2 linked regions of the Lewinella sp. 4G2 genome follow. The protein of the gene in region 2 interacts with the protein of the main gene of each other region in a pairwise test. Links are inferred from orthologs where the notes say so. Each region holds a gene or a part of one and is shown on either strand. Other genes may lie near its edges.

Region 1 (4,957 bases), 130 kb from region 2 along the record:
ACCCGCCCCTCGGCCAATTTTACTCCATTGCGGTCGATGACCACCCCGATGGCTACCGCGTTTACGGTGGTTTGCAGGACAACGGTACCTGGCGCGGGCCCAATAATTACTCCGCCAGCCCCGGCTGGATGCAACGCGGTGAGTATCCCTACAAAATGCTCTTCGGCGGTGACGGAATGCAGGTGGAGGTTGACCCCCGGGATAACAATACCGCCTACCTCGGCTACCAGTACGGCAACTACTACCGGATGGACATGGCCGCTGACACCTCCACCTACATCACCCCGAAACACAAGCTCGGTGAGCGCCCCTACCGCTGGAACTGGCAGAGCCCGATCCTGCTCAGCCCCCACGATCCCGACGTAGTCTACATGGGGTCCAACCGCTTCCACCGCAGCAGCGACCGGGGTGCCAACTGGGCCATTACGAGTGAGGATCTGACGCAGGGTGGCAAGCCGGGCGACGTTGCCTACGCGACACTTACCTCCATCTCCGAAAGTCCCATCACCAAAGGGCTGCTTTACGTTGGTAGCGACGATGGCTTGATCCACCGCAGCGATGATGGTGGCGAGACCTGGACGAACATCAACAACGGGCTGCCGCGGAATCTGTGGGTCAGCCGAATCGCCGCGGGCAAGCACGATGCTTCCACCGTCTACCTCACCCTCAATGGTTACCGAAATGATGATTTCACGAGCCACGTTTACAGGAGTACCGACCAAGGGGCCAGCTGGGACCGAATCGGTCAGTTCCTACCCACGGAGCCCGCTAACGTGATCCTGGAAGACTATTCCTCCCCCAACCTACTCTTCGTCGGTTCCGACCACGCCCTCTACGTGAGTATCGATGGCGGTAAGAAGTTCAATACCGTAAACAATGGCTTGCCGGCCGTGGCGGTCCACGATCTTGTCATTCACGAGCCCAGCGGCGACCTGATCGTCGGCACCCACGGGCGGTCACTTTACAAGGCCAACGTCAAACTCCTGCAGGCCGCCGCGCGGGAATCCGGTGCCATGGCCATTGATGCTCCCGAGGTTGTCCGTTACTCCAGCCGCTACGGCACCCTGGATTTTGACCTTCAGACCCGTAAGCCAGAAATGAAGTTCGCCGTTTATAATCCGGGCGCTGCCGCGGGTGCGGAGTTAAGGATCAAGAGCGACGACGGAACAACCCTCTACCAGCGGGATCTGAAATTGATGCCGGGCATCAACCAGTTCACCTACGACCAGACCTTCGATGGGCGTTTTGCCGAAATGGTCAGCGTTGCCTTGACCAATATACAGGAAGACAGCAGCCGCCCCGCCGCTAAAGTGGAAGCTGCTAAGGACGGTAATTTCTACCTCCGCAAAGGCAATTATACCCTGACGGTGGCGGCCGGCAGCAACGTGGTCGAGCATTCCTTCGAAGTGAAGTAGTTCCGTCCCGAAATCAATTCCTGAGGCTCGTGCATTCCATCCGCTTACTAGAGTGAGCGGATGGATGTACGGGCTTTCTCTTTTTAACTACTGCTTGCACTAATAAATCCCGTAAACATCAATCACTTACGGGCAATTTTTGCGACTTTTGCACTTTGTAAGTAGGGCGACTAATTGTTGCCCTTACTTTACACCAACTCAATACTAAGTGCCGGGGTAAACACTTTGACTCTGCGGTCAAGAACCTACTTCAAACCGACCCACGGCCGAAACAGCATCGCGCTACGCTAACCACCGGAATACATGAGGTTATTCAGTCTTTTTCAGCAAAACCTGGCCATTGATTTGGGGACCGCCAATACCCTGATCATTCAGAATGGAGAGGTGGTGATTGACGAGCCTTCCATCGTAGCCATCAACCGTAAAACGGAGGAGACCATCGCCGTCGGTTACCGCGCCATGCAAATGCACGAGAAGACTCACGAAAACATTCAGACTGTCCGCCCACTGAAGGACGGGGTGATTGCCGACTTCCGCGCCGCCGAACACATGATCAAGGGGATGATCGAAATGATCGGGACCCGCAAGTCATTCCTCACCCACCTCAAAATGGTGATCTGCATCCCTTCCGGCATCACCGAAGTAGAAAAGCGCGCCGTATTTGAAAGCGCCGCCCGGGTAGACTCCAAAGAGACCTACCTCATCTACGAACCCATGGCCGCCGCCCTCGGTATCGGCCTCGACGTAGAGGAACCCATTGGCAACATGATCATCGACATTGGGGGTGGCACGACGGAAATTGCCGTCATCGCCCTGTCGGGAATTGTTTGCGACCAGTCCATCCGCACGGCGGGGGATGAGTTCACCGAGAACATCGTCAACTACATGCGCCGAAGCCACAACATCCTGATTGGGGAGCGGACGGCAGAGCAGATCAAATTCCACGTAGGTTCCGCCCTCGGCCAACTGGATAACCCACCGGAAGATTACGCCGTCAATGGCCGGGACTTGCTCAACGGTATCCCCCGCCAGATCACGGTCAATTACCAGGAGATTGCCGCGGCGCTCGATGAATCCATTCAGGCTATCGAAGAAGCCGTCATCCGTGCCCTGGAGACGACGCCTCCGGAACTCGCCAGCGACATATACAAGACCGGCCTATACCTCACCGGAGGTGGTGCCCTCCTCCGTGGTTTGGACAAGCGTCTCAGTGCCAAAACCCAACTACCCGTCCACGTTGCCGAAGACCCCCTGACTGCGGTTGTCCGTGGCACCAGCAAGGCTTTGGCGGATACGCGGCGGTACAAGAGTATTTTGGTACCGAGCTCCAGCGTAAGTTAATTATCAGTCTATAGTCTGTAGTCTTTAGTCTATAGTGCATCTACTCAAGACTAAAGACTACAGACTATAGACTACAGACTACCCCGTGCAGCAACTACTCCGCATATTTTTCAGCAACGGCAGCTTCTTCACCTTCGTGGCGCTGCAGCTGGTAAGTATGTACTGCATCATCAGCTTCAACAGCCCCCAGGCTTCCATCGCCGCCGAAACCTGGAGCATCCGGGCGGGGGCCGTCCGTAGCGTGACGGAGAGCGCGCGGGATTACCTGGACCTGGAGGCGGAGAACGAAGCTTTACGCCAGGAAACGGCCCGGCTGCGACAGCTCCTCCCCGAAAGCAGTTATGACGCCAAGGTGGTGGTGGATTCGATGGAAGACCGCCAACTCATCCAGCGTTACAACTACCTGACTGCCCACGTCGTCAACCGCTCGCCGTACCGGCCCAACAATACGCTGATCATCGACCGTGGACGTACTCTTGGCGTCCGGCCCGGCCAGGGCGTAGTGGGAGCCACCGGGTTGGTGGGTATCGTAGACCGGGTTACGGAGAACCACGCGCGGGTGCTCTCCGTCCTGCACCAGAGTATTCGCATCAGTGCGGGTTTGCGCTCCGGCGATTTTGGCACCCTGCGTTGGGATGGCCAGGATCCGCGTTACGTCACCGTAACCGATTTGGCGGATTACATCAAAGTCGCTCCCGGGGATACGATCTTCAGTACGGGTTACTCCAACGTCTATCCAACCAACCAGGTGATTGGGACGGTTGAGTCGGCGGAGGTACAGCCGGGCACGGGAAGCCAGAACCTGCGCGTAGCGCTATCCAATGACCCCTTGATTGAGACTGACGTATTCGTCGTGCAAGACCTATTCAAAGATGAATTGTCTGGCCTTGCCGACGAGGGAGAGACTAACTAATCAACGCTAACGACTAACCTAATATGCGCGGTTCCGACCCCATCAGTAATGGAATACGGTTTGTCGTTTTTCTCTTCCTGCAGGTTTTCCTGTTCAGGCAGGTGAGTATTTCGTTTGGGGGGACGGCCTACCTGTCCATCATCGTCAGTCCGCTCTTCATCGCTTTACTCCCGCTCCGGACGCCACGGCCGCTCGTGGTGCTTTTTGCCTTCCTACTGGGCTTTGGTACGGACCTCTTCTACGAATCACTGGGGGTGCACATGGCGGCGGCCTGCTTCACCGGTTACATGCGCCAATTCATCTTGCGCTCCCTCGAGCCGAAGGATGGTTTTAAAGTAAAGGCGAGCCCCGAAGGACGGGATTTAGGTTTCAGCTGGTGGATGAAATACCTGGCCCTTATGCTGACCGCCTACCTGGTTTGGTACTTCAGCATGGAAGCTTTCTCTCCCGTATTTTGGAAGGATATTACGCTGAAGGTGGCTTGTTCCCTTCCGGTATCCTGGTTGGTTTCACTGGTGCTCGTCATCTTCATTCGGCCAAAGATTTAAGCTCTTGTCCAAGAGTACTTCTGGACCAACGTGGTGTCGCGCATCCAGCAAAATGGACGGTATTGTTTTAGCGTTTACCAATCACGAGTAACCGATCTTCACCATCTCAAATCAATAATCTATGCAGGGGAGCGCCCCAGCGGCTCAACATCCACGCGCCATCACGATCAGGATCATCTTCGTGTTGATCACCCTGTTCCTGGTGGGGAAGGCCATCCATTTGCAGGTGGCCAGTTCCTACTGGCAGCAGCGGGCGGACCGGGTGGGGTTCAGCAAGGAGCAGCTCTATCCAGCACGAGGATTGGTCACGGATCGGAACGGCTACTTACTCACTAATAATGCCCCGGTCTACCAGATCGAGATGACGTACAACAAGTTCGCCAAGCACGCCGCTGCGTTCGATACACTGGAGTTCTGCCGCCTGCTTAACATCAGCCGAGACTATTTTGAGAACGCAATTCCCAAACAGTGGGCACCGAAGTACAGCAAGAGCAAGCCTTTCATTTTCCTGCCCAACGTCTCGCCTACTAAGTACGCTACGCTGCAGGAAAATCTGTTCCGCTTTCCTGGCATTTCGGCGAGCCTGCGGAGTTCCCGCAACTACCCGCCGGGGGTTGCGGCTCACTTACTGGGTTACATGGGTGAGGTCAACCAAAAAGCCATTGACCGCGGCGACGGGGCCTATAACCGGGGAGATTACCACGGGATTTCCGGTATTGAGTACGAATACGAAAGCCACC
Region 2 (3,993 bases):
CAGTGGGAGATCCGCCGGGCTGGGTTCAATCAGCACGACTTGATCGGAGGCATCGTTTTGACGGGCGGTGGATCCTTACTTAAGGACCTCGATAAGCTTACTGAGATCCAAACCGGAATGTCCGCCCGCCTCGGCACTCCCGTAGAGCACCTGACGCACGGATACCAGGAAAAACTGACCAGCCCTGTTTACGCTACCGGCCTCGGTCTTTTACTCCAGGGATTCAGCGATATTGATGCTGGCCGCATCGAACCAGTCCTATCCCGCCGCAAGGAAAAGGAGGCTGCCGCTAAAGCCGCTGCCGAAGCCGCTGCTCTCCGTGTCCAGGAGGACAACAACATGAAGGAACGCCAGGCAGCTCAGGCAAAATTGTTGGAACTCCAACGCCAGCGCGAAGCCGAAGCTGCTACCAATTCCGGACAGAGTGGCTGGTTGAACAATATGTTCAAAAAGACCAAGGAATGGTTCGAAGCGGAGCCGGACGCCGATCTTTAATCGTCCGCTAATGTCCGGCAGCTGTACGTTTCCTACGTATTCACCTACCGGACATTGCACCCGCGGCAGCGCAAAAACAACTTAATTTATACCATATAAAAATTTGGGTGAGAGAATTGACCATTTCACCCAAGCCCGCAGTAATACTCTCTAGCCAGTTTCAAAAAAGGTGTGAAAACGGTGAGGACCGAGCCCGCGGGCACAAAACCTGAATTATGACTATCGATTTCCCTCAGGGCGAAGCGCCCATCATCAAAGTAATCGGTGTAGGTGGCGGTGGCTCTAACGCCGTGAACCACATGTACGAACAAGGTATCATTGGCGTCGATTTCGCCATCTGTAATACCGACCACCAGGCCCTCGAACAGAGCCCGGTGCCCACCCTCATGCACCTCGGCCCAAACCTGACCGAAGGACGCGGAGCCGGCTCCAAGCCCAACGTTGGCAAGGCCGCCTGCGAAGAGAGCATTGAAGAGGTAAAGAAATACCTGAATAACAATTGCCGGATGCTCTTCGTCACCGCCGGAATGGGTGGTGGTACCGGTACCGGCGCGGCGCCCATCATCGCCAAGACCGCCCGTGAAATGGGCATCCTGACGGTGGGTATCGTAACCCTCCCCTTCACCTTTGAAGGCCGCCGCCGCGCGACCAACGGAATGGAAGGACTGAAAGAATTGAAGGATAACGTCGACACGCTGATTGTCGTCAGCAACGACAAACTACGCCAAATCCACGGCAACCTGAGTCTGAAGGATGCCTTCTCAAAGGCGGATAACATCCTGACGACCGCCGCGAAAGGTATCGCCGAGATCATCACCGTTCCCGGTTACGTAAACGTTGACTTCGAAGACGTCAACACGGTAATGCGCGACAGTGGAGTAGCCATCATGGGCACTGCAATGGCGGAAGGCGACGACCGCGCCCGCCAAGCAGTGGACCAAGCCCTACACAGCCCACTGCTCGAGGATAACGACATCCGTGGTGCTGAGCACATCCTGTTGAACATTACCTCCGGTAAGCGGGAAGTGACGATGGATGAGATCTTTGAGATCACTGAATTCGTCCAGGAAGAAGCTGGCTACGGAACGGACCTTATCTGGGGTAACTGTTTCGACGAAAGCCTCGGTGATAGCTTGAGCGTGACCGTAATTGCTACCGGTTTTGGTGGTCGCAAGACCCTCAGCTCCGCCAGCGGAACTGAGCGCAAAGTGGTGCACCTGGACGATGCTGCAACCGAAGAGCCAGCACAAACTCGGGTAACGTTAGAGGACATCACTAATGAAGCTGACCCCGTCGGCTACACCCGTGATACTAAGACGACTACTTTCGAATTTGAGAACCTGGACGAAGCAAAGGCACGTCTGCGCCCCCGCTCCCGTAACGAAGAACGTAGCTTCACCAGCAGCTTTCTGCGCGACGAGGAAGAAGCGCGCCGTGAAGCCCAACGACGGGAAATGGAAGCTCGCGACGAGGAACGCCGCGCTGCGCTCCGCAACCGGACGGAACTACCCAAGCTGAGCAACCCCAACGTAGTCGTTGAAATGGAAAAGCAGCCTGCTTACCTCCGCCGTAACGTACAGTTGGACGACGTGACCGTTTCTGACGCCACCGAAATGAGCCGCTGGAGCATTGGCGAAGACGAAACCATGCCGCTACGTGGTGGCAACCGGTACTTCCAGGACAACGTGGACTAACGCCACTCCGGTATTAACCTACCGCAAACGTAGTTCGTGAACCAAGGTGTTTGTACGCCATTTGGTTGCCGGGCTATCGTTCAAGACTTATCATCATACGAGAGTTCTGTAAGATTTTTTCACACCTTTTTAGCTTTGATGCGGGCATCGGGGGGTCAATCCCGGTGCTCGCTTTTTCTATGGCCGGCGCGCGGACACCAGTTTCAGAATACGGTGGCCCTACATAATTTCTGGTCGCGTTTCGTAGTTTTGCACGCGTTATACCACTGCTGTCTTTCCAAATAGTCAACTACTTCAAACGAGTCTAATCACGCTGGCGGATTCCTGCCAGCTAAAATCATCGTATGCGGTTTGTTTTCTGTGTGTTGGCTGTATTTTTCTCCATTGGCCTTCAGGCTCAGGGGTTTAGCATTACGACGGAGGTTACGGATGCCACTTGTAGCGCCAACGGCCGGGTGGACATCACCGTGACCGGTGGGAGTGGTTCCTTTCAGTACGATCTGACGGGTGATTGCGGACCTGATTTTCAATCCTTGGACGAGGCCTTCTTTACTTCACTTCCCCCGTGTACCTACCTGCTAAGTGTAACTGATAGAGTATCCAGCATGACTGCGACCGCTACGGTTGTGGTAGGCAGTGCGAATGAGTTGCTTTCGGTAGCCACGGAATTCTCGGGCTGTGATGCGGTCGTATCGATCGAAGGTGGTTTGCCGCCCTACAACGTTTCCTACACTAATGATGGTGCTAACGAAGTTGATACCATGCTTTCCGCGTCACTTACAATTGGTGAGATTGGCGATGCGCGCATCGATGGTACCGTAATTGACGATTGCGGTAACTCCCGCCGGTTTACTCTAGACGGCAGAACTACGGCTGTCAGCCGGATCGGCATTGACCAAGAGGCGGATAGCATCCGCGTGACCTTTCAGGGTGGGGTAGGGCCGTTCACTTACGTCCTCACGAGTACCCTGGGCAGCTTTACAAGCGCCACTGGAAGGTTTCCCTACGAGGAGGTAGGTTGTTCGGCATCCGTTTCAATTCGGGGCGCCTGCCCTAATGCCGAAAGAGTTGAAGACATTACGCTGGAAAGCCGCGTTGGATTGAACTGCGTCAACTACGAGGAGGGCACCGCTACGGTATTTGTGGACCCACCCGGTGTACAGCCCTATACCTTTACCGTGGAGGCGGCGGGGCAGACAATTACCTCTAACTCTACCAGAATAAGCGGCATACCGGCGGGAGCAACCTCACTGATGGTAACGGCCACCGACGGTTGTGGAGAGGAGATACCGGGCGCCGTAAATACTACACCGCTACGCATCATCACACCGGAAGCGTTGGACGCCTGTAACGCGAATGAGCTTTCTATCCTTGCAGGAAGGACTTGCGCGGGGGATAATAAATACCCCATCGAGATCACCTGTGAGAGTTGCCCGGGTAGCCCCTCGCTCAGCCAGACTGAAGACGGGCAGATCCTCACTTTTATGGCGGGTACGGATGTCGGTAACTACGTGATCAGTTTTGAGGATGGTTGCGGCGATCGGCAACGTTGTACCGATTCCATTTTGCTGGAAGTCGTCCCTGCCTGCGACTCCCTCATCGCGAATGTTATCCAACTTTTTACCTGTGAGAACGGCTCCATCAGCCGTTCGCCCATCCAGGATCCATCCTTTGTTTATCAACTCAGGGACGCCACCGGTAGTATCGTTGAGGCAAGTAATACGACGGGGCGGTTCACAAATTTGAGTGACGGTGATTACACCGTGGAAGTAACCGGAGCCTGTTTAACCACAAGCAGTGACGT

The links.
Region 1: the proteins of ftsZ (region 2) and A3850_RS11360 interact in binary tests that used the Escherichia coli proteins (3 or more experiments, as listed by UniProt). The link is inferred for Lewinella sp. 4G2 from one-to-one orthologs.

Annotation. Positions count from the first base shown.
Region 1 is NZ_LVWJ02000014.1:2,712,017-2,716,973, reverse strand. Bases 772-3,737 are described here. They hold A3850_RS11360 (rod shape-determining protein), read left to right. Parts: upstream 772-1,718; coding sequence 1,719-2,756; downstream 2,757-3,737. Other genes in these bases: A3850_RS11350 (hypothetical protein), read left to right, coding at 3,693-3,737; mreC (rod shape-determining protein MreC), read left to right, coding at 2,842-3,669; A3850_RS11365 (glycosyl hydrolase), read left to right, coding at 772-1,415. Outside these bases: more of A3850_RS11365, read left to right, coding at 1-771; more of A3850_RS11350, read left to right, coding at 3,738-4,217; A3850_RS11345 (penicillin-binding protein 2), read left to right, coding at 4,339-4,957. UniProt on the Escherichia coli protein: Forms membrane-associated dynamic filaments that are essential for cell shape determination. Acts by regulating cell wall synthesis and cell elongation, and thus cell shape.
Region 2 is NZ_LVWJ02000014.1:2,841,107-2,845,099, forward strand. Bases 1-2,949 are described here. They hold ftsZ (cell division protein FtsZ), read left to right. Parts: upstream 1-710; coding sequence 711-2,189; downstream 2,190-2,949. Other genes in these bases: ftsA (cell division protein FtsA), read left to right, coding at 1-495; A3850_RS11895 (gliding motility-associated C-terminal domain-containing protein), read left to right, coding at 2,534-2,949. In the rest of the region: more of A3850_RS11895, read left to right, coding at 2,950-3,993. UniProt on the Escherichia coli protein: Essential cell division protein that forms a contractile ring structure (Z ring) at the future cell division site. The regulation of the ring assembly controls the timing and the location of cell division.